DNA from 2 places in the Cobetia sp. 1CM21F genome. Region 1 is predicted to be linked to the other one. Evidence: predicted binding sites of a transcription regulator. Region 1 holds the regulator's gene; the other holds the start of a gene.
What was found. The regulator FliA, encoded in region 1, starts transcription of late flagellar genes. The targets are predictions, from matches to a motif close to CTAAAGTTNNNNNNNNNNCNGCCGATA.

Region 1 (10,889 bases):
CGTGGCGCTGAAGATGGCCATCGCGCGCAGCGCATCGATGGCGGCGCGTCCGTGATCGCGGTGCCAGCTCATGCTTGGCTGACGCAGCTGATGACGGCCGGGATGATTGATGACCTCGCGTGCCTGCAGGATAACCAGCGCATGCCCCAGCACCTCACGCAGACTGAACAGCAGCCTGGCTTCCAGCGCGGTGATGCTGCGCTGACCGCGAGACAGGCGCAGACATTCCCCACGCAGCTCCTTGAGCGTCTTGCGTGCCTGGGCCGTGCCCTGATTGTCGGCCATGCTCTGAAAGGCCGCGCCCAGGCATTGCATCAGGTCCTGGGTCGGCTGACTGAAACGTTCGGCTTCCTGTCTGTGGGTCTGGTCCAGCTCACTGGGGTGTGCGCTCGCCTCACCGTCATCGCGCTGTGAAGACACAAAGAACTCAGGATGACGCAGCTGGTGCAGGGCCTTGAGGGTCGCGTAGAGACGCATGCTTCGCCGCGTCAGCAGGTGTACGCCGCGAATGCGCCCCTTGCCCTGGGGGCCTTCATAACGCGCCGAGTGGGCGTCGATCTCGAGATTGTTGAGCGCATCCAGCCCGGTCATCATCTGCTCGAGCATCGCCATGCGTTCACGTTGCTGACCTTTTAACTGGGCTTGTGACAGGCCTTGTGAATGAGCTTGTGACTGACCGTCAGCATCTCGACTCCCAGCCCTATCAGCCTCCAGCGGCATCGAGAAGGCCAGCGCCATATAGCGGAAGGTGGCATTCACCGCCGTGTCCGCCAGCTGGCCGAGATGATCCCGCACACGAATCGGCCAGACAAGCGCACTCACGACGACAGCACACAGCGCGCCGAGACTCAGCTCGCTGAGACGAGCCAGCGCCACCGAGAAGAAGTCATCCGGCGCCGAGGACGTCAGCACCACGATGATCATGCAGGCCACCGCCGCCATCACACAGCCATAGGACAGATTGTTGTGCGTCAGCGAGGCGCCATAGATGCATAGCCCGATCCACAGCGTGACCGAGCCCAGCGCCAGTTCCGGCACCTGGGCAAAGCAGCCCATGATCACCACGGCCACACAGGTACCGACGAAGGTACCCGTGACCTGACAGATACCCTTCTCGACCACCATGCCTGACATCGGACGTGTCTGCAGAAACGCCGCCGAGATCAACGCCCAATAGGGGCGATCGAGATCGAAGAAGAAGGCGGTGTAGAGGGCCAGCGCCATCGCCAGCACACCCTTGGTGGCGAACTTGAGGGCGAACGGCGAAGGCCTTAAGAAGGCGGCCAGAGCGGGAGACATGGATCAGTGCTTCCCGTCTACGTCTTGGACGGCCTGAGCTGTCTCGACCGGTTCCGCCTCGACAGGTGCCGCCTTGGCCTGCGTCGCCTCATCATTGCCATCTTCCGCCGTGATCAGCCTGACACTCGCCGTCATGCCGGCGGCAAGATTGACACCTGAGGCACGTACCGCCTCGATATCATCGAATTCCACCCGCACCGGAATGCGCTGCGCCAGACGCACCCAACTGAAGGTGGCGCTCACCTGGGGCAGTTGCTGGGCATTGGTCGCGGTATTGTCATCGGCGATGCCCTGGCCTATCCCCACGACTCGCCCCTTGAAGTCTTCATTGCCACTCATCAGCGTGATCTGGACCGGATCGCCCGCACGCACATGCTGCAGCTTGGTCTCCTGGAAGTAGGCGCTCAGGTAGAAGGAGTCATCCTTGATCAGCGCCATCACCGCCGTGCCTGCCGTGACGTAATTGCCCTGACTGAGGTGCATGTTGAGGATGCTACCGTCGGCGGGCGCCACCAGACGCGTACGATCGAGATCCAGCTGCGCGGATTGCACCGCGGCTTCGGCCTGTTGCACATCAGCGCGGGCGACCTCGGCCTCCAGACGCGCACTGTCGCGCTCTTCCTCGCTGATGGCACGATTGGTCAAGCGACCACGACGATTGGATTCATGCTCCTTGAGGCTCAGGGTCGCCTTGGCACTGGCGAGACTGGCCTCGGCCTTGGCAAGCGCCGCCTCATAGCGCGCACGATCGACCTGAAGAATGACGTCCCCTTCCTTGACCCGCGTGGTATCCGCCACGTTCAGCTCACGCACCCAACCGGAGACATCCGGGCTCAGCGTGATCACCTCGGCGCGTACCCGGGCGTCACGCGTCCAGGGACTGTACATGTAGGTATTCCACAGCCACACCGCACACCAGGCTGCAGCCGCCACCAGACATAGAGTGATGATCCATTTGACGGCTTTCTGTCGCAGGTTGCGCATGCGGTTTCCTTGGGGGATAGAGGGGCTGGAGGAAATGGGTGCCGCGAAAGGGTTCGCGGGGAAATCGGGATGACGAATAACGAGACGCTGGGGCAATGACGTACATCACGTCACGAGGGCAACCACCGCCGCCAGACAGATGACAAACAGCGAGATATCGAACCAGGCCTCGAACCAGAGCTCGTGATTGGCCAGCAGACGATGCAGCAGCGTGCGAATGAGCCCCGCCGCCAGCAAGGCGACCAGCGCATAGACCAGCATCGGGCTGATCAGGAATTCCCCGACCACCATTTCATGCAGCGCATTGAAGCCAGACGTAACATCATTGCCTGCGGCGATTTCCTTCATCGAGATGTCCTTGACTTGCGTTGGGCGAGAGCTGGCTTGCGTATGCGAGATCTGGCTTGTGTATGCGATAGCTGAATAGCGACTGCCATGCGTGCAATCAGCGTTCAACGATGGTGGCAGCCTGGCGTGCATTCAAGGCCCACGGGTGAACTGTTCCACTGCGCGAATCTTGAGGGCAGTGTCATCGCTGAGAATATATGCAGGCTAACATTTTTCGCCGGCGTGCACCGTTGCGTGAGAAGAATCACCCCATTCCTTGTACAGCGCGCGACCAGAATCCGCTCTCCATTTGGCTGTGCGCTAACCGGCACAACCGGAATGGTCACCAGGCATTCAGGTGGTAGCAGCCTCCGAGGTGGCCTGAGACGCAAAACGGCTTACCCATAGGGCAAGCCGTTTCATTTCGCACAGTGAAGACCACAAGTGATGATCGTGAGGGCCGACTACACCGCGTAGCCGAGCACGCGTGGCAGCCACAAGGCCAGCTCAGGGAACAGCATCACCACCGCCAACGCCGCCAGCATCGCCACCACGAAGACCATCGCCCATCCGACCGTCTTCTCGAGCCGGACCCCGGCCACACTACTGGTCACCATCAGATTGACCGCGACTGGCGGGGTGAACTGCCCGATCGCGATATTCATCGCCAGCAGGATACCGAACCACACCGGATGCCAGCCGAAGTGCTGCATCACCGGAATCAGCACCGGCATCAGGATCAGGTAGATGGAGACCGCATCCAGCAGCATCCCGGCGATCAGCACCGCCACCATCACCAGAATCAGCAGCGTCGTTCCGCTATCCGACAGCGTGATCAGCCATTCGGCCAGATGCCGGAAGGTACCCAGCATGGTGCCCGCCCAGGCGAATATGCCCGCCAGCGCGATGATCAGCATCACCACACCGGAGATGACGGCCGCCTCCCGGAGCAGCTCCCATACCTGAGAGAGCTTGAGCTCGCGGGTGATGAAGAGCCCGACACACAGCCCATAGGCGGCCGCGACCACCGCCGCTTCCGTGGGCGTGAAGAGGCCTGAGCGCAGCCCGCCGAGGATGATCACCGGCGCCAGCAGGGCCGGGATCGCTGAGCGAAACGCCGGACCCAGCGCGATACGCTCGACCTGAGTCGGGTCTTCCCAGCGATAGCGGCGCGAGAGGAACCAGGCAGGCAGCAGCAAGGCCACGCCCACCAGCAACCCCGGAATCAGGCCCGCGGCAAACAGCGCGCGTAGATCCACCCCCGGTACCACGATGGAGTAAAGGATCAGCGCGATGGACGGCGGGATCAGGATCGCCGTGGAGGCCGAGGCCGCAATCAGCGTCGCCGAGAATGCCTTGGGATAGCCCGCCCGCGTCATGCTGGGGATCATCACCATCGCCACCGCGGCGGCATCCGCCGGGCCAGAACCACTCATGCCGCCCATGATCAGGCACACCAGCACCGCTACCAGCGCGAGACCGCCATGCCGTGGGCCGATCAGCGCCTGGGCGAAGCGCACCAGCCGCGCCGCCACTCCGGCACGCTCGAACACCAGGCCGGTCAGGATGAACAGCGGAATGGCGATCAGCGGATACTTGGCGATGCTGTTGTAGGTATTGGTGCCGAGGGTGGCCAGCATGCTGACCGGCAGCCCCGCCACGATCCCCACCGCACCGGAGAGCCCCAGCGCGAAGGCCACCGGCACGCCGAGAATCAACAGCGCGGCAAAGCTTGCGAGCAACCAGAGATCAGGACTCATGATCAGACTCCTTGTGCTCCGGCGACGCATTCTGTGCGGGCCCCTGCCCAGGCCCTTGCGCAAGACGCTCGACACACTGCTGCAGCTGACGCCAGGCCATCGCCAGCGCCAATATCGGCAGCCAGATCACGTACCACCAGTTGGGCAGGCCCAGTCCCGGCGACAGCGAGTCCCACTGATACTCCTCCAGCGCGAAGGTGCCCCCGAACCACACCACCAGCCCCAGCACGATCAGTACCGCCAAGGTCTGCACTATCACGACCAGTCGCCACAGCGGCAACGGCAGCACGTCTTCCAGCAATGCGATACGAATATGTGCCTGACGGCGAATCGCCACCGAGGCGCCCGCCAGCGTCAACAACACCAGCAGGAAGACCGAGAATTCCTCGGTAAAGGCAAAGGAAGCATCGGTGGCATAGCGCACCACCACATTGGCCAGACTGATGATACCGATCAGCCCCAGCGCCAACGCCGCCAGCCAGGATTCCGGCCGCACGCGTGGCGGTGGCCTGTCTGCGGGAGCAGGCGCTCCGTTGGCGCCGTCTTGCAAGGTTTGCGGTGATGCTTGTTGAGAGGTTTGTTGCGACTTTTGCGACATGACACGCGATCCACACGAACGCCGAGGCTGTCAGGCCCCGGCGTGGTTCTTCACTCAATAACGCGCACAGACCGCATTATTCCCGATGTCATCTGCTCAGTGAGCAGCAGCGATGATGGCCCTGGCCGACTCAGCGCGAGGCCTCGACCTCGGCACGTGCCGTCTCGACCAGCGCCTCACCGATCTTGGGTGTCCAGCTGGCATAGACCGACTGGGTGGCGTCACGGAAGGTCTGCATCGCATCCTCATCGAGCTTGACGACATTCACGCCGCGCGCCTCGATGTCCGCCAGCCGCTGGGCATTGCCCTCACGACTCATGGCGATCTCCCAGGCACCCGCTTCCCTGGCAGTCTCGGTGAGCAGGATGCGCTCCTGTTCACTGAGCGACTTCCACACGCGCTGGTTGGCGGCGAAGATCAGCGGGTCTGCCATATAGTGCCAGAGAGTCAGGTGGGTCTGACCGACCTGATCGATGCGCGCGACATCGAACACCGACAGCGGGTTCTCCTGCCCATCCACCGCGCCGGTGGTCAGTGCCGGCTTGGCATCCGCCCAGCTCATCTGGGTCGGGTTGGCGCCCAGCGCCGTGAAGGTGTCCTGGAACAGCGGCGAGCCCACCACACGAATCTTCAGGCCCTTCAGGTCGTCCGGCGAGGTGATCGATTTTGAGGAGTTGGACACCTCACGGAAGCCGTTCTCGCCCCACGCCAGCGGCTTGATGCCCTTGGACTCGATGGCGGCGAAGACCTGCTTGCCCGACTCGCCCTGGGTCAGCGCATCGATGGCGGCGTGATCCGGCATCAGGAACGGCAGCGAGAACAGATTGAGCTCCGGTACCTGGGGCGACCAGTTGATGGTCGAGCCCACCGCGAGATCGATCAGTCCCTGACGCATGGCCGAGAACTCCTTGGTCTGGTCCCCCGCCACCAGCTGGGCATTCGGATAGACGCGCAGGGTGAGCTCGCCACCGGAGCGCTCCTCTACCAGCTCCGCCCACTTCTCGGCCGCCTGCCCCCACGGGAAGGCATCCGACAGCACGGTGGAGACGGACAGCTCACGCGCCTCGGCATCACTCGCCATCAGCGGTGACAGCAAGGCCAGGCCAAGCACGCCGGCCATCAGGGCAGAGCGACCCGTGGCAGCGACACGCGGGCGCGCGGTATGGCTTTGAGAAAGAGCCGGAGAATGATCCGCAGAGCGGTGACGCAAGTGATGAGAGGCGGGGCCAGCGTTGGCGTGTGCAGCGGTCAGGGTCATGAATAACCTCTTGATTATGATGTTGTTGAGTGTGTCCAGAGGCAGATTCGCATCTACTTTGGTCGCTGACCATTCGACCATGCGACAGATCGGCGCTTTTTCGACGCTCACATGCTAACTCGCTGCATTACCGATCACTGTATATTCATCCACCCCTCGGATTTTCCGAGACCTCTTGCGTACGAAACGCTCGACCATGTGGTGTCATCAGCGTGTGTTGCCAAGGAGTGCATCCAGCGATGCCAGAGGGCCAACCCTCGCGCAGGCCCCGCCAACAGGGAGCTTGGCGATATTGCCCTTTGCAGGATGCCGTGCCTTTTACAGCGCCAGCGTGTCCCGAGTCCGGGTCGGGTCAGGATTTCATGAGGATCTGTATATTTATCCACCCCATTACATCCTTGAGACAAATTTCACGATATGTCGCCTTTCAACCACACAATGGCGCACCACGGGTCGCAGACTCCGGATTCGGTCGGTAGACTGAGCGCCGTTCCCGCAAGGACCGACCACGACTGACCAACATCACGCACGCAAGTGTCGTACCTGACATCTCGTCGGCACCGCTCCCACGGTCCCGACCCTGACCGATGAGGCCCCCTTCCATGCCGAACCCCCAGCAGGAAGCCATACCCACTCCCACCTTCGAGGCCGAGCCGCTCGACACCTCGCGCAAACTGCAGCCGACCAGCAGTCTCGGCGCAGCGGTCGTTCTGTGGTCGCTGCTGCTGGGAATGGGGATGCTGATGCTGGCCAACGGACTGCAGGGCAGTCTGTTGGGGATTCGCGCCTCCTCGGAAGGCTTCAGCAACACCATGACGGGCATCATCATGTCGGCGTACTTCGCCGGCTTCCTGCTCGGCTCGACACTTGCGCCCCGCAAGCTGCGCCGGGTCGGCCATGTGCGCACCTTCGCGGCGCTGGCCTCCATCACCTCGGTGTGCATCCTGATCCACGCACTCTATGTGGTGCCCGAGGTGTGGATCGCCATGCGCTTCATCACCGGCTTCGCCTTCGCCGGCCTCTACGTGGTGGCGGAGAGCTGGCTCAACAGCCAGGCGACCAACCAGATGCGTGGCCGTCTGTTGGCCATCTACATGGTGATTACCTATCTGGGCATGGGCGGCGGCCAGTTGCTGCTCAACGTCGCCAACCCGGACACCTATCTGCTGTTCATCCTGGTGTCGGTGATCATGTCGCTGGCGCTGGTGCCGATGCTGCTGTCCGCCTCACCGCAACCGGAAGGCGCACAACCGGAGGCGATGGGGATCGTTCGTCTGCTGCGCCTGGCACCGCTGGGCACCCTGGGCGGCTTCGCCACCGGTATCGCCAACGGCACCGTCTTCGGCATGGGCGCGGTGTATGCCGACCGCGCCGGCCTGCCGGTGCAGGAAGTCTCCTGGTTCATGGGTGCCTTCATTCTGGGTGCCGCCCTGCTGCAATGGCCGCTGGGCAAGCTCTCCGACAAGCTCTCGGCCAAGAAGGTGATTCTGGGCTGCAGTCTCGGGGCGATCGCGCTGTCCATCGGCGGCGTGCCGTTCAGTGGTGGCAGCATGCTGACCATGGCGCTGCTGGGTGCGGGCCTCGGCGGGTTGATCCTGACCCAGTACTCGCTGTTCCTGGCCGCGGCCAACAACCTGCTGACCACGCCACAGATCATCTCCGCCAGCGGCACGCTGGTGCTGATGCATGGCGCGGGCGCGATTCTGGGCCCGCTCACCGCGGGTCTGCTGATGGAGCGCTTCGGGGCCGTCGGCTTCCTCTATACCCTGACCGCCATTCACGTGCTGATCGTGATTCTGGCCGCCAGTGTCACCAGCAAGCCGCGTCAGGAACTGGATGCCGAGGAAGGCGATCACCCCGGCCACTATGTGGTAGCGCCCTCCACCACCAGTCCGCTGAGCGCCGCCTGGGTCGAGGAAGCCATCACCGAGCCGGAAACCGGTCAGCTGGAATTCGACTTCGATGCCGAACCTGAGCCGGAACCGAGCGAGGAAGAACTCGCTGCCCAGCAACAGGAAGCCGCCGCTGAAGCAGAGGAAGGCGTCGTGCAGCAGGTCGACAATGAGGAAGGCGTGATGAACGACCGCGTCACCGGCATGGAAGACGACTGGCATCTGGATGGCCATATCGACGAACAGGCCCAGCACCTCAGCGAAGAGGAACGCCGCGTCAAGTCGGAGCCGGAGCGTGAGAGCTATTGATCACGCCTGACGACATGCTCGAGTGATAAACAGGAACACCGCCTCTCAGGGCGGTGTTCTTGTTTTGGGCGGGCGAAACTGAGATAGGAGAAACTGGGACAGCAGAAACAAGGCAGGCGTAACAGCAAGACGGTACAGCGAGAGGATAAAGCTCAGGGAAACGAAGAAGGCTCACAACGATAGAGACTCAGGATAGAGGCTCAGCGACGACGCTTGCCCGCCCGCGCCACCAGATGCGGTGCCAGCACACCCTGCAGCCGTCGCACGGCCTGGGAATGCAGCTGCGAGACACGCGACTCGGTGACATCGAGTACCGCGCCGATCTCCTTGAGGTTGAGCTTCTCCTGATAATAGAGCGCCATCAACAGCTTCTCGCGCTCCGGTAGCCGCGCGATGGCCTCATTCAAGGCCCGCCGCGTATCGGCCTCTTCCAGCGCATCATGCGGCAAGGCAAACGGCGTGGCGAAAGGCGTCGCTTCAGGCGAGGCATAACCGCCCGCCAGCCCGCCTTCCTCATCCATCATCTCGTCCAGCGACATCACCATGCCGTTGTTGGTGTCCAGCAGCAGGCGTCGATAGTCCTCCAGTTCAAGCCCCATGGCGGCGGCGATCTGGGTCTCCTCGGGCGGATAGCCCAGACTCTGCTCAAGCTGCTGGATAACGCTCTCAAGCTCGCGCCCGGCCCGGCGCACACTGCGCGGCAACCAGTCGCGCGAGCGCAGCTCATCGAGCATCGCGCCGCGGATGCGCTGACTGGCATAGGTGGCAAAGCTGGCGCCGTGGCCCTGCTCATAGCGGCCCACGCATTCACACAGCCCCAACATGCCGGCCTGAATCAGATCCTCGAGATCGACACTCGCTGGCAAGCGCACCTGCAACTGCAGCGCAATCCGGCGCACCAGCGGCTGATACTCGGTGTAGATATCCTGCTGGGCCATGCGCCCATTGGCGGTATACATCGGCGTCCTGGTCCTCGCTTGCATCCCTCGGGGTCGTTTGACTCAGGGTCGTGCCCCCATCCTCGGGACTCCTGTTCCCAGCGTATTGTCGCGCCCCCGCCACAAACCATTCGCTCGAATAGCTACCCTCAGCGACGGCTTTCCTGCCTTACGTCGCCACTCCGCCTCGGGGAGGCGGAGATGAAGGCCCACAGGAAGAGACAGTGAGGGAAGACGACACGCACAACGCCCGCCAGCAGGTCGACAGAATGTCACGAGGGTGGCGCGAGGATGTCACGAGGAGCGCCCGTATGAAGAGCACATGAGGAAAGCCAGCGGGACAGCCGAAATGAGAAAGGTCAAAAGGCCGCAAAAAATTTCTAAAGTTCTGTCGCGCCGCGACGATAACTGAAGCAACGGCACAGGAGTCGTTACTGGCGACACGCCATCTATCTCCCCATTACGACAGGAAGTGACACATGGCTTCAGTGATCAATACCAACACCCTTTCCATGGTGACTCAGCAGAACCTGAATCAGTCCCAGAACGCCCTGAACACCTCCATGGAACGTCTGTCCTCCGGCCTGCGTATCAACAGCGCCAAGGACGACGCCGCCGGCCAGGCCATCGCCAACCGCATGGACTCCCAGATCACCGGCCTGTCCCAGGCACAGCGTAACGCCAACGATGGCATCTCTGTTGCCCAGACTGCTGAAGGTGCGGCTAATCAAGTCAACGATAACTTACAACGAATTCGTGAGCTTACAGTTCAAGCAGCAAATGGAACTAACTCAAGTGAAGATCTCGAGTCTATCCAAAATGAAATAGGTATGCGACTTGACGAAATTGATCGCATTTCTGAGGAAACAAGCTTCAATGGCACAAATGTCTTAGCAGAAGATCAATCTATAGAGATCCAAGTTGGATCAGAAGATGGACAGACTATCGAAATAGATCTAAAGCAGCTGAATAGAGATACATTAGGACTTGGATCTTTTGATGTCACAAAAATGCTAAACACTGAAGACTTAAAAGCAGATGATGGTACAGCAGTATCAACATCTGTCACCCCTGTAATAAATGCTGATAGCGGTGGAGCAGAAACTGCTGAAGGATTGTACACTGATGGAACGAACTATCTTGTTAAAGATGGTAACGGCGACTATTTCACTGCCACAGATAATGGCGACGGGACTTTTGATTGGGATTCTTCTTCTACTACTGCATATGCGGATGATGCAGCTGCAAGTGCTGATGGTTACGACACAACCACTGCCGTAAGTGAAGTTGATGCTGAACTAGATGTTTCTGGAGCTATCGCAACAGGTGATACGCTAATGGAAAAAGTAGATAGTGACGGAAATGGCACCGGGGAGTATGTGATTAAGTCTCAAGATAGCGATGGCAACGATGTGTATAACGCAGCAACCATAAATGCTGACGCAACCATCACTAAAGGTGAGACTCTTACCGACGACCCATTAGCCACACTCGATAACGCATTGAGCGACGTTGATGACCTGC
Region 2 (10,889 bases), on a different contig from region 1:
CAAAGAACTGATGAAGAGTGAATTGATCAAGAGTGAACGGATGCCGATCGGACTCTATCGCGTCAATGGACTCAGCATGTCTCCCGGCCTTGCGCCGGGAGATTATGTCGTGACGCTGAAACGCTGGAAATCGCGCTATCGCATCGGCGATATCGTGGTGGCACAGCACCCCCACTTCGGCCGCATCATCAAGCGCATCTGCAAGATACAGCCAGACGGCATGCTATGGCTGGAAGGCACCCATCCCGACAGTACCTCTACTGAAAAGATGGGCTTGCTGATGCGCGAGTGGATCCAGGGGCGGGTAATTCGATCCATTTCTCAAAGCACTATGTGAGACGTTTCACGCCGCCCTGTGAGACTTCCCCCAGCCCATGTCATGCCTCTGCAGTGGCCCCCCTTCTCTGCCCCCCCCCCTCACACTACCTTCATCAGCCTCAACGCGTCATGGATCGCCGCATGGGTATTGCGGGTCGCGACGGCGTCGCCGATGCGATAGAGCTGGAAGCTGCCCTCTGCTGCGCGCTCGGTGTGTTCCGGGCTCGGGCCGTCCGCCGGTTGGGCGAGGCCTGCGATCAGGGCGTCGTAGTCCACTGCCCCGCCATTGCGTGAGTGAGACTTGAGTTCGAAGTAGAGGTCTTCCATCGGGCGGGCGCCGTAGTTGACCACTACCTGATCGACGAGGCGCTGATCCGCGTAGGCACCGGTGCCCTTGCCCTGCGCCACGGCGTCATCCAGATAATCACTGCCGATATGAGCGATCAGCTGGCCATCCTCACTGCGCGTGACACTGCCGAGGCGATAGGTCGGCGTGAAGGTGACGGCGAGACGTTGCAGGCTGCGCATGTAGGGCACCAGATTCATGGCCATGATTTCCGGCGCGAAGGTGCGGTCTGGCGTCATCATCTCGAGCCTGGCACCGGAGTTGGCGATCATCTCGGCGGCCTGTAGCGCGGCGTGGTCACCCGCGTCATCGAACAGCAGCACGTTGCGGCCAGGCGTGACATGGCCCGAGAGAATGTCCCAGCTGGAGACGACCAGCTCACTGCCGACCTGGGGCATGTCTTCCTCGGGATAGCCACCGGTGGCCACGATGACGACATCGGGTTGCTCCGCCAGCACATCCTCGGCCTCAGCGAAGACGTTGTAGCGCATCTCGACGCCGAGCGCCTCACAGCGACTGATGCGCCAATCGATGATGCCGATCATCTCGCGTCGCCGCTCGCTCTGGGCGGTGAGGCGAATCTGGCCACCCGGCTGGTCGGCCGCTTCCAGCACCACCACCTGATGGCCACGCTCACCGGCGACGCGTGCGGCCTCGAGGCCTGCCGGGCCCGCGCCGATGATCACGACCTTTCGGGTGACCTCAGCAGGCGTGATGTCATGGGGCTGCTCCAGCTCCCGCCCGGTCGCAGCGTTATGAATGCAGTAGGCGGAGCCGCCCTGATAGATGCGATCCAGACAATAGTTGGCCCCGACACAGGGGCGGATGGTCTCCTCCTGCCCGGCCATCAGCTTGCGCACGATGTGCGGGTCCGCCATGTGGGCGCGCGTCATGCCGACCATGTCGACCTTGCCAGTGGCGATGGCGTGACGTGCGGTGGCAATGTCCTGAATCTTGGCGCCGTGGAAGGTCGGAAAATCCATCGCTTCGCGAATCTGTCCGGCAAAGTCGAGATGCGGCGCACTGGCCATGCCCTGGATCGGGATGACATCGGTGAGGCCCGCATCGGTATCGATATGGCCGCGCACCACATTGAGAAAATCGACCTGACCGCTATCGCGCAGCAGACGCGAGACTTCCAGGCCATCGCTGGCATCCAGCCCGCCACTCAGACACTCATCTCCCGTGTAGCGAACGCCGACGATGAACTCGCTGTCCACCCGTGCGCGAATGGCGCTCAACACTTCCATGGTGAAGCGCAGTCGATTCTCGAGACTGCCGCCGTAGGGGCCCTCAAGGGTATTGGTGAGCGGCGACCAGAACTGGTCCATCAGATGGCCATAGGCCTGCAGTTCGATACCGTCGAGACCGGCTGCCTGCATGCGCTCGGCGGCGTCGGCGTAGTCCTGGATCAGTCGTGCAATATCCCAGTCCTCGACCCGCTTGGGAAAGGCGCGGTGCGCCGCCTCACGACGATGGGACGCCGAAACGGCCGGCAGCCAGTCGGCCTTGTCCCAACGCGTGCGGCGTCCCAGGTGAGTGAGCTGGATCATCACCGCGGTGCCGTGCTCATGACAGGCATCCGTCAGCTCGCTGAGCCACGGCACCACCTCATCGCGATACGCCAGGATGTTGTTGAACACCGGCGGGCTGTCCTTGGCGACCGAGGCAGAACCCGCCGTCATGGTCAGGGCGATGCCGGCACGCGCACGCTCCTCGTGATAGGCGCGGTAACGCGCCTTGGGCATGCCATCTTCCGGATAGGCAGGCTCGTGGGAGGTCATCATCAAGCGATTCTTGAGGGTCAGATGCTTGAGCGTGAACGGCGTGAGCAGCGGGTCCTGAGCCATGTGGCCTCCTGATGAGCAGACAGCGAGAACAGGGGTGTCTTTATTGCGTACACCTGTGTACAGGTGCTGACTATAGTCCTAGGCTTCAGACCATGCGTCGCGGGAAACACCGTTCTCGCCCGCCTGACGCAGCCAGACTCATCGCTGTCGCAAACAGCATGCTCTTGGCGTCATCGCACGATCGACCTTACATGAGCCTCACCATCCCCCGGCTTTCAGGAGACCGCCCATGCCAGAGTCCCCAAGCGTCCCCCCGGCAAGTGACGGCGCCCAGGCTGCCGGGCGCGGCAAGGCCGAGGACTGGCTGGAAGCCGCCTATCAGCAGCTGTTGCTGGGCGGCGTGGATTCGGTGCGCGTCCTGACACTAGCCAAGACGCTGGGCCTGTCACGCACCAGCTTCTACTGGAGCTTCAGGGACCGCGACGCCCTGCTCACCGCGCTGCTCGCGCGCTGGGATGCTCACAATACCGCCGGCCTGATCGGCCGCTGCGAGCAATACGCCGCCACGGTGGTGGAAGCCATGCTCAATGTCTTCGACTGCTGGCTGGATGCGTCACTGTTCGATTCACGCTTCGAGCTGGCGATCCGCAACTGGGCCTCTCAGAACGCGGAGGTCGCCGCTGCCGTCGCCCGCGCCGATCAGGCACGCATTCAAGCGCTGACCAGCATGCTGATGCGCTACGGCCAGCCCGAGCAACTCGCCAACGTGCGGGCACGCACCACCTACCTGACCCAGATCGGCTATCTGTCGATGCGCACTCAGGAAAGCGTCAGCGAGCGCATCAGCCGCGTCGCCGAGTATGTCGAGGTCTTCGTCGGCGAGCGCTGCGAGCCTCAGGAGCTGGCACGCTTTGCGGCGCGACACCCGGCCTGAAAGGACAAAGCCCTTACCGACGGCAGTCGGCAAGGGCTTGGTAGAAACGTCAACGGCTAGCTGTGTTCAATGGCGCTCGATCAAGCTCTTGGCTCAGGGCCGCGCGTTCAGAAGGCTTCCCACTCCTCCTCTTCACGACGCCGGGATCCACGCGTCGCGCTTGCCGGCGGCGGGAAGGCGGACTGCTCGCCATCCGCCATCGGCTGAGTGCTCATGTGCGACATGGACTGGTGCGACATGGACTGACGCGACATGGACGGATTTGCCATGTCTTGAGCACCCGCCACCTTGAAGCCTGCCATCAGCTGCTCCAGTGCCTGGGCCTGGGCGCTCATGCTGCGCGCCGCGCCACTGACCTGATTGACCAGGGTGGTGTTCTGCTGCGTCATCGCATCCAGCTCGCTGACCGCGGTATTCACCTGGCCGACGCCGGCACTCTGTTCTCTCGCCCCGGCACTGATCTCGGCGATCATGTCGTTGACACGCTCGACACTGGAGAGAATCTCGGCCATCGCCTGACTGGCATCCTTCACCTGCGCCACGCCCTGTTGCGTGTGCGAGATCGACTCATCGATCAGGCCGCGAATCTCGCGGGATGCATCGCTCGAGCGCGTCGCCAGGGTGCGCACTTCCTGCGCGACCACCGCGAAGCCACGCCCATGCTCACCGGCCCGCGCCGCTTCCACCGAGGCGTTGAGCGCCAGGATGTTGGTCTGGAAGGCGATGCCGTCGATCAGACTGATGATCTCGCTGATGCGCTCGGCAGAGCGGTTGATATCTTCCATGCTCGCCTGCGCCTTGCGCATGTCGTCATTGCCGCGGCGCGCCTGCTCGGAGGTCGAATTGACCAGCTGACTGGCCTGCTGGGCGGAATCGGCACTGTGCTGCACGGTAGTGGTGATCTCCTCCATCGAGGCCGAGGTTTCCTGCAGGCTGGAGGCGGACTGCTCGGTGCGCGCCGAAAGCTCCTCGTTGCCCTGGGCAATCTCGCCGGCGGCCTGATTGACGGCGCCCGTGGTGCCCCGCACCTGACCGACCACTCGACTCAGGTCCTCGCCGACGCTGTTCATGGCCGCGGTCAGCTTGCCGATCTCATCCTGACGCTGACTGGTGATGCGCTGGGACAGATCGCCTCGCGCCAGCGCCTGAGCCAGTGACACCAGCGCATCCAGCGGACGACTGATCAGGCGACGCTCCAACCAGTACAACAGGCCCGCCACCGCCAATGCCAACAGCAACGAAAGGCCGAGCACCAGGTTGCGCAGATGGATGATATCGGCGGTGATGGCCTGCTTGTCGACCGTGGTCGCCACCACCCAGTCCCACGCCGGGTATTGTTCGAAGCGCGTGACCTTGGTGCCCGTCTCTCCGGGCAGGCGATATTCCATCTGGCCCTGGGGCTGATCGAGCAACTTCGCGAAGATCTGACGCCCCTGGTCATCACGGACATCAAGCAATGAAGTCCCCTGCCACTGGTCGCCAGCCAGCACCCGGCCAGGGCTCGCGGCGGCAGTGCTTGCCAGCAGACTGAAATCTCCCTCATGCCATTTCACATTGGTGATCGTGGTGTAGAGCTCCTGGATCTGAGCCCCGATATCCACCCCGATGAAGGAAGCACCCACGATGTCTCCCGCCTCGTCCTCGATGGGCTGATAACGCGTCATGTAATGCTTGTCTGCCAGGTTCAGCAAGCCGCTGTAGGACTGACCATTGCGCAGCTCAGCCAGCACCTCGCCCTCCAGAGCGAAGCCGAGCATCCGTGAACCATCGGTATTCTGCAACGAGGTGGAAATGCCGATGAAGTCATCGCCATCGCGCACGAACAGACTGACAGGGGCGCCGGTCCTCTGGGTGAAATTGTCCAGATACAGTGGCTGGCTGTTCTGCATGATGCCGGCATTGCGCAGCACCGGTACCAGACGCTCACCAGCTTTCAGTCTGCGGCTGTCATCGAGACTGAAGCTGTCGGGAATCGTGGCCAGGAATGCGCTCAGCATGCGTGTGACACTCGCCTGCATCGAGGTATCGAACAAGGTGAGCATCTGGGTGACCTGACGCTGTTGCTGCTTGAGGGCAATCTCCATGTCTCCTTCAACCTGGCGTGCGCTGGCGCTCGAGAACACCAGTCCCAGCGTCAGAAACGCTGCCATCATGAGGATCAGGATCAATAGCGCCAACTTGCTGCCGACGCTGGCATGCGCCAGACGCTGTCTGAGTGAAGTCATACCGCGGGTACCCGGTGTGGTGGAAGTTCACCGACTATCGACCAACGTTGACTTAACTGAAGGGCCAGAAAAAAGAATTCATCATTTTTCAGAAGACAGCAAAAAACACCACCAATTGTCATCAAGATGACACTTTCATATGGTGCGGATATCAGTGGCGGGCGTTGGCCACATGAGCGTGGATCAGATGAGCCCTGGCCACGAAAAAGCCCTCACCGACGGCAGTCGGCAAGGGCTTGGCAGAAACATCAACGGCTAGCTGTCACATTCAATGGCGCTCGATCAAGCTCTTGGCGCAGGATCGAGCTCAGGGGTCAGCTTGGAGCAGAGCGCGGCTCAGAAGGCTTCCCACTCCTCCTCTTCGCGACGCTGGGACCCACGCGTGGCCGGTGCCGGCGGGGTGAAGGCAGACTGCTCGCCATCCGCCATGGCCTGAGTTTTCATGTGCGACATGGACTCATGCGACACGGACTGGCGTGGCATGGCGTGTGTTGTCATGGTCTGTCCACCCGCCACCTTGAAGCCTGCCATCAGCTGCTCCAGCGCCTGGGCCTGGGCGCTCATGCTGCGCGCCGCGCCACTGACCTGATTGACCAGCGTGGTGTTCTGCTGCGTCATCGCATCCAGCTCGCTGACCGCGGTATTCACCTGGCCGACGCCGGCACTCTGTTCACGTGCGCCGGCACTGATCTCGGCGATCATGTCGTTGACGCGCTCGACGCTTGAGAGAATCTCGGCCATCGCCTGACTGGCGTCCTTCACCTGCGCCACGCCCTGCTGAGTGTGCGAGATCGACTCGTCAATCAGGCCGCGAATCTCGCGGGATGCATCACTTGAGCGCGTCGCCAGGGTGCGCACTTCTTGCGCGACCACCGCAAAGCCACGCCCATGCTCACCGGCCCGCGCCGCTTCCACCGAGGCATTCAGCGCCAGGATGTTGGTCTGGAAGGCGATGCCATCGATCAGACTGATGATCTCGCTGATGCGCTCGGCGGAGCGGTTGATGTCTTCCATGCTCGCCTGCGCCTTGCGCATGTCGTCATTGCCGCGGCGCGCCTGCTCGGAGGTCGAGTTGACCAGCTGGCTGGCCTGCTGGGCGGAATCGGCACTGTGCTGCACGGTGGTGGTGATTTCCTCCATCGAGGCCGAGGTTTCCTGCAGGCTGGAGGCGGACTGCTCGGTGCGTGCCGAAAGCTCCTCGTTGCCCTGGGCAATCTCGCCGGCGGCCTGATTGACGGCGCCCGTGGTGCCCCGCACCTGACCCACCACTCGACTCAGGTCCTCGCCGACACTGTTCATGGCCGCGGTCAGCTTGCCGATCTCATCCTGACGCTGACTGGTGATGCGCTGGGACAGATCGCCCCGCGCCAGTGCCTGCGCCAGTGATACCAGCGCATCCAGCGGACGGCTGATCAGACGCCGCTCGAGGAAGTAGAGAATGCCGGCCACGGCCAGCGCCAACAGCAGTGCCAGCCCGAAGACCTGATTGCGGACCTGCGTGATGCCCGCCGTCACTTCCTGCTTGTCGATCGTGGTCGCCACCACCCAGTCCCAGGCGGGATAGTGCTGGAAGCTGGTGATACGGTCACTGTCTTCACCCGCCAGGCGGTAATCGATCTGACCGCTGTCGGCGGCGAAGAGCGGCGCGAAGGCCGGCTCGCCCTGCGCATTCTTGAAGTCCATCAGCGAGCGGCCCTGCCACTGACCCGTCGTCAGCACCTTGCCCTGCTGGCCCGGCGCCGTGCTCGCCACCAGACTGAAGTCCTTCTCATGCAACTGGATATTGGTGATGGTGGCATACAGCTCATCGATCTGCTCGCCGACATCCACCCCGATGAACGAGGCCCCGATGAGGTTGTCATTGAAGTCGGTGATCGGGCGATAGCGCGTCATGTAGTGACGGCCTGCCAGATAGAGCATGCCGGTATAGGGCTGGCCGGCATTCAGCGCATCCTTGACCCCACCACTCAGCGTCAGCCCGAGCAGGCTCGAGCCATCATCGGTCTTGAGGGTGGTGGCAATGCGCACGAAATCCTCACCATCGCGCACGAAGAAGCTGACCGGCGCACCGGTGCGATTGGCGAAGTCGGCCAGATAACCGGATTGATTGTTGAGCATGAAACCGGCATTGAGCAGCGCCGGCGCATCGCGCTCGCCGATCGGCAGACGTCGATCCTCGATCAGCGTGAAGTTGTCAGGAATGGTCGCCAGGAAGGCATTGAGCATGCGCGTCACGCTGGACTGCATGGTGGTATCGAACAGTTTGATGGTGTTGGTGATCTGTTGCTGCTGCTGAGCGAGAGCGCGTTCTGTCTCGCCTTCCACCTGATGCATGCTGGCCGTCGAGAACACCAGGCCCAGCGCCGTGAAGGCCGCCATCATCAACAGCAATACCAGCAAGGCAAGCTTGCTGCCGACACTAGCGCGGGCCAGACGCTTTTTTATTGTCATCACTACGCGATACCCCGATCCATGAGAGAAGTATCACGTCTATCGGCCACCGGACTCAGAACTGTAGCGATGCTGCTGACGATTGGGTGCTGACGAGTTCTTGCGAGTTGATTCTGACCAGCGGCGACTTGGAGCGCCGCTGGTCAGTGCGCCCGCATTCATGACTCTCTCGGCCATTACCCCTCAGCGTGTCGCCTGCCACCAGTCATCCAGCAGCTGGCGTTCGGCATCGGTCATCTGCGTCATGTTGGCCAGCGGCATGCTCTTGTCGACCACCGTGCGCTGATGGATACGCATGGCCTGACGCTGGATGTCATCCCAGCCATTGAAGGCCACGCCGGCTGCCGGAGCCGTCAAACCGATCAAGTTCGGCGTATCACTGTGACAGCCGGCGCAGCGTTGCTCGACGATATGACTGACCTTGTCTCGCAAGGCCTGATTCTCCCCCGGGGCCTCATTGTCAGCGGCACTGCTGGCCGCAACGGACGCTGAAGGCACGCTTGTCTCGCCAGTCGCGGGCGCCGTCTGTGAGCGCGGCGCGCAGAGCAGGATCACGCCGATCAGCGCCAACACTGCCCCCGCGGGCACCCACAGGCGCTTGACGCCCTTGTGGTGTTCCACCGTGGCGATGCGGATCAGACCGCCCGTCACCAGCAACAGCAGAATGACGCCGAGGCGATAGTCATTGGCATACAGCAGCGGATAGTGGTTGCTGATCATCATCAGCACCGCAGGCAGCGTGATGAAGGTGTTGTGCACCGAACGCTGCTTTGCGCGCTGGCCGTGGATCGGGTCCGGCGTTTCCCCACGCTTGGCAGCGGCCAGCAGGGCCTTCTGACCCGGGATGATCACATTGAAGACGTTGCCCGCCATGATGCTGCCCATCAGCGCGCCCATCAGCAGGAAGGCGGCACGCCCCGAGAACAGTTCGGTCGCCACCCACGCCGCCAGCGTCAGCCACACACCGACCGCGACGAACAGCGCCCCGGCATGGCGCTTGAAGGGGCTACGGCATAGCGCCTCGTAGCCCAGCCAGCCACCGACGAGCACGCCCAGAGCGCTGCACACGGCCAGGGTGCCGCTCATCTCAAACACGCGCGGGTCGATCAGGTAGGCATGCGGCTGCAGCAGGTAGATCAGCGTGAACAGCCCCATCCCGGACAACCAGGTGACATAGGCCTCCCACTTGAACCAGTGGATCTCGCTGGGCAGCGTTTCGCTGACCCCATCATGACGAAACAGATGATAGAGACCGCCACCATGCACCGCCCACAGCTCGCCGCCGGGGCGGCCATCCACCGCATGAGTGGCCGGCTTTCGCCGATTGTCGAGCCAGATGAAGAAGAACGATGCGCCGATCCAGGCGATCCCCGCCATGACATGCAGCCAGCGGGTCAGCAGCATCGCCCAATCGAGAAGATATGCGCTCATGCCGGCTCCTTAGCTGCCGCGGTAGACACTGTAGGCCCACGGAGTGACCAGCAGCGGAATGTGATAATGGCCACTGGCCTCGAGGGTGAACTCGACCGGCACGCGGCCGAGCATGCCCTTGCCCACCGTGCGGCTGGCAAAGTAATCCCCGACCTGAAACGTCAGACGATAGACGCCGGAGAGATCAGCGGAAGCCTCGGTTTCCTCAAGCAGCGGCACATCGAGACGCCCATCGGCATTGGTCGTGGCCTGCGCGATCTCGTGAAAGTGACCCTGCGCATCCTGGCGCTCCAAGGTGATATGCACACCACTGGCAGCGATGCCTTCGGCCTGATTGAGCACATGCGTCGTCAGTCTGGGCATGGCGATTTCCTGTTCTTGTGTGGATGTGGCGGGTACGACTCGAATCTGGGCAGATGGAAGCTGTACGTATGAAGACTGTGTTTCGGTTTTCTGGCTTGTCCTGCTCTTGCCTGACCTGCTCTGGCCTGCCGTCAGCGGTTGGTGGTATTGCACCCGATGAGTGCATTGCTGCATTCTGACCGATCGGTCAAGGTGCAGGCCGTATCGCCCCAGGACAGACGCCGCTCGGCGCCGTCAGGCAGGTCAGTGGCGATACAGCCTTGTCTTCCACCCGCTGGCATGGCGATGCAACGTGTGACACAGCGTTGGTCAGACGCGTTGCCAGCGACGGCATGCGCCTTGCAAGCTGATGATTCCTTGAGCTTTTCAAACCTATCCCTCTCTCTGGAGCAAGGCGCATGCCAATCGAGACCCCGATGCACTATCTGGTGATGCTGGACACGCTCAACGCCCTGCCACCCGAGGCGCTGGCACGACGCTTGAGTGGTCTCTATGAGCACTCGGACTGGGTGGTGGAGCGCGCCGCGGCAGAGCGCCCGTTCGCGAGCATGGAAGTCCTGCTGACGGCGTGTGCCAATACGGTACGCCAGGCCAGTGATGTCGAGCGCCACCAATTGATTCTGGCCCATCCTGAGCTGGCTGCCGGCAAGCTGGAGACCCTGACGCCCGCCTCGCAGGGCGAGCAGCGTGGCGCAGGGCTCGATCAGCTCGATGACGCCACCCGTGAACGCTTCCTGACGGCCAATGCCGACTACCAGGCCCGCCACGGCATTCCGTTCATCATCTGCGTCAAGGGCCACAGCGCCACCAGCATTCTCGAGGAACTGGAGCGCCGTCTGCCGCAATCCACCGAGGCGGAATATCAGGAGGCTCTGGCCCAGATAAATGCGATCGCCGCAGTGCGCCTGCCGAGGCTGCTCGAGGCCAGTTAGCCACGAGTGCCTCTGCGGCCGCCGAGGCGTGCTGTCTTACGCGTTCTGTCTCATGCGTGCTGTCCTACACGTACCTGACGGCCACGGCCTCGATACTGG

Region 2: the regulator FliA is predicted to act here: its motif matches at 5,649-5,675, upstream of MSG32_RS05880 (Cache 3/Cache 2 fusion domain-containing protein).

Annotation. Positions count from the first base shown of each region.
Region 1 is NZ_JALNTQ010000001.1:1,220,399-1,231,287, reverse strand. It holds gene MSG32_RS04990 (FUSC family protein) at 1-1,299, opposite strand, end outside; gene MSG32_RS04985 (efflux RND transporter periplasmic adaptor subunit) at 1,303-2,283, opposite strand; gene MSG32_RS04980 (DUF1656 domain-containing protein) at 2,389-2,631, opposite strand; gene MSG32_RS04975 (TRAP transporter large permease) at 3,075-4,370, opposite strand; gene MSG32_RS04970 (TRAP transporter small permease) at 4,360-4,866, opposite strand; gene MSG32_RS04965 (DctP family TRAP transporter solute-binding subunit) at 5,099-6,088, opposite strand; gene MSG32_RS04960 (MFS transporter) at 6,829-8,427, shown strand; gene MSG32_RS04955 (RNA polymerase sigma factor FliA) at 8,628-9,386, opposite strand; gene MSG32_RS04950 (FliC/FljB family flagellin) at 9,845-10,889, shown strand, end outside.
Region 2 is NZ_JALNTQ010000002.1:57,916-68,804, forward strand. It holds gene sodX (nickel-type superoxide dismutase maturation protease) at 11-337, shown strand; gene MSG32_RS05870 (NADH:flavin oxidoreductase) at 418-2,514, opposite strand; gene MSG32_RS05875 (TetR/AcrR family transcriptional regulator) at 2,744-3,388, shown strand; gene MSG32_RS05880 (Cache 3/Cache 2 fusion domain-containing protein) at 3,496-5,613, opposite strand; gene MSG32_RS05885 (methyl-accepting chemotaxis protein) at 5,950-8,064, opposite strand; gene MSG32_RS05890 (urate hydroxylase PuuD) at 8,248-9,495, opposite strand; gene uraH (hydroxyisourate hydrolase) at 9,505-9,858, opposite strand; gene uraD (2-oxo-4-hydroxy-4-carboxy-5-ureidoimidazoline decarboxylase) at 10,257-10,790, shown strand; gene MSG32_RS05905 (allantoate amidohydrolase) at 10,855-10,889, opposite strand, start outside.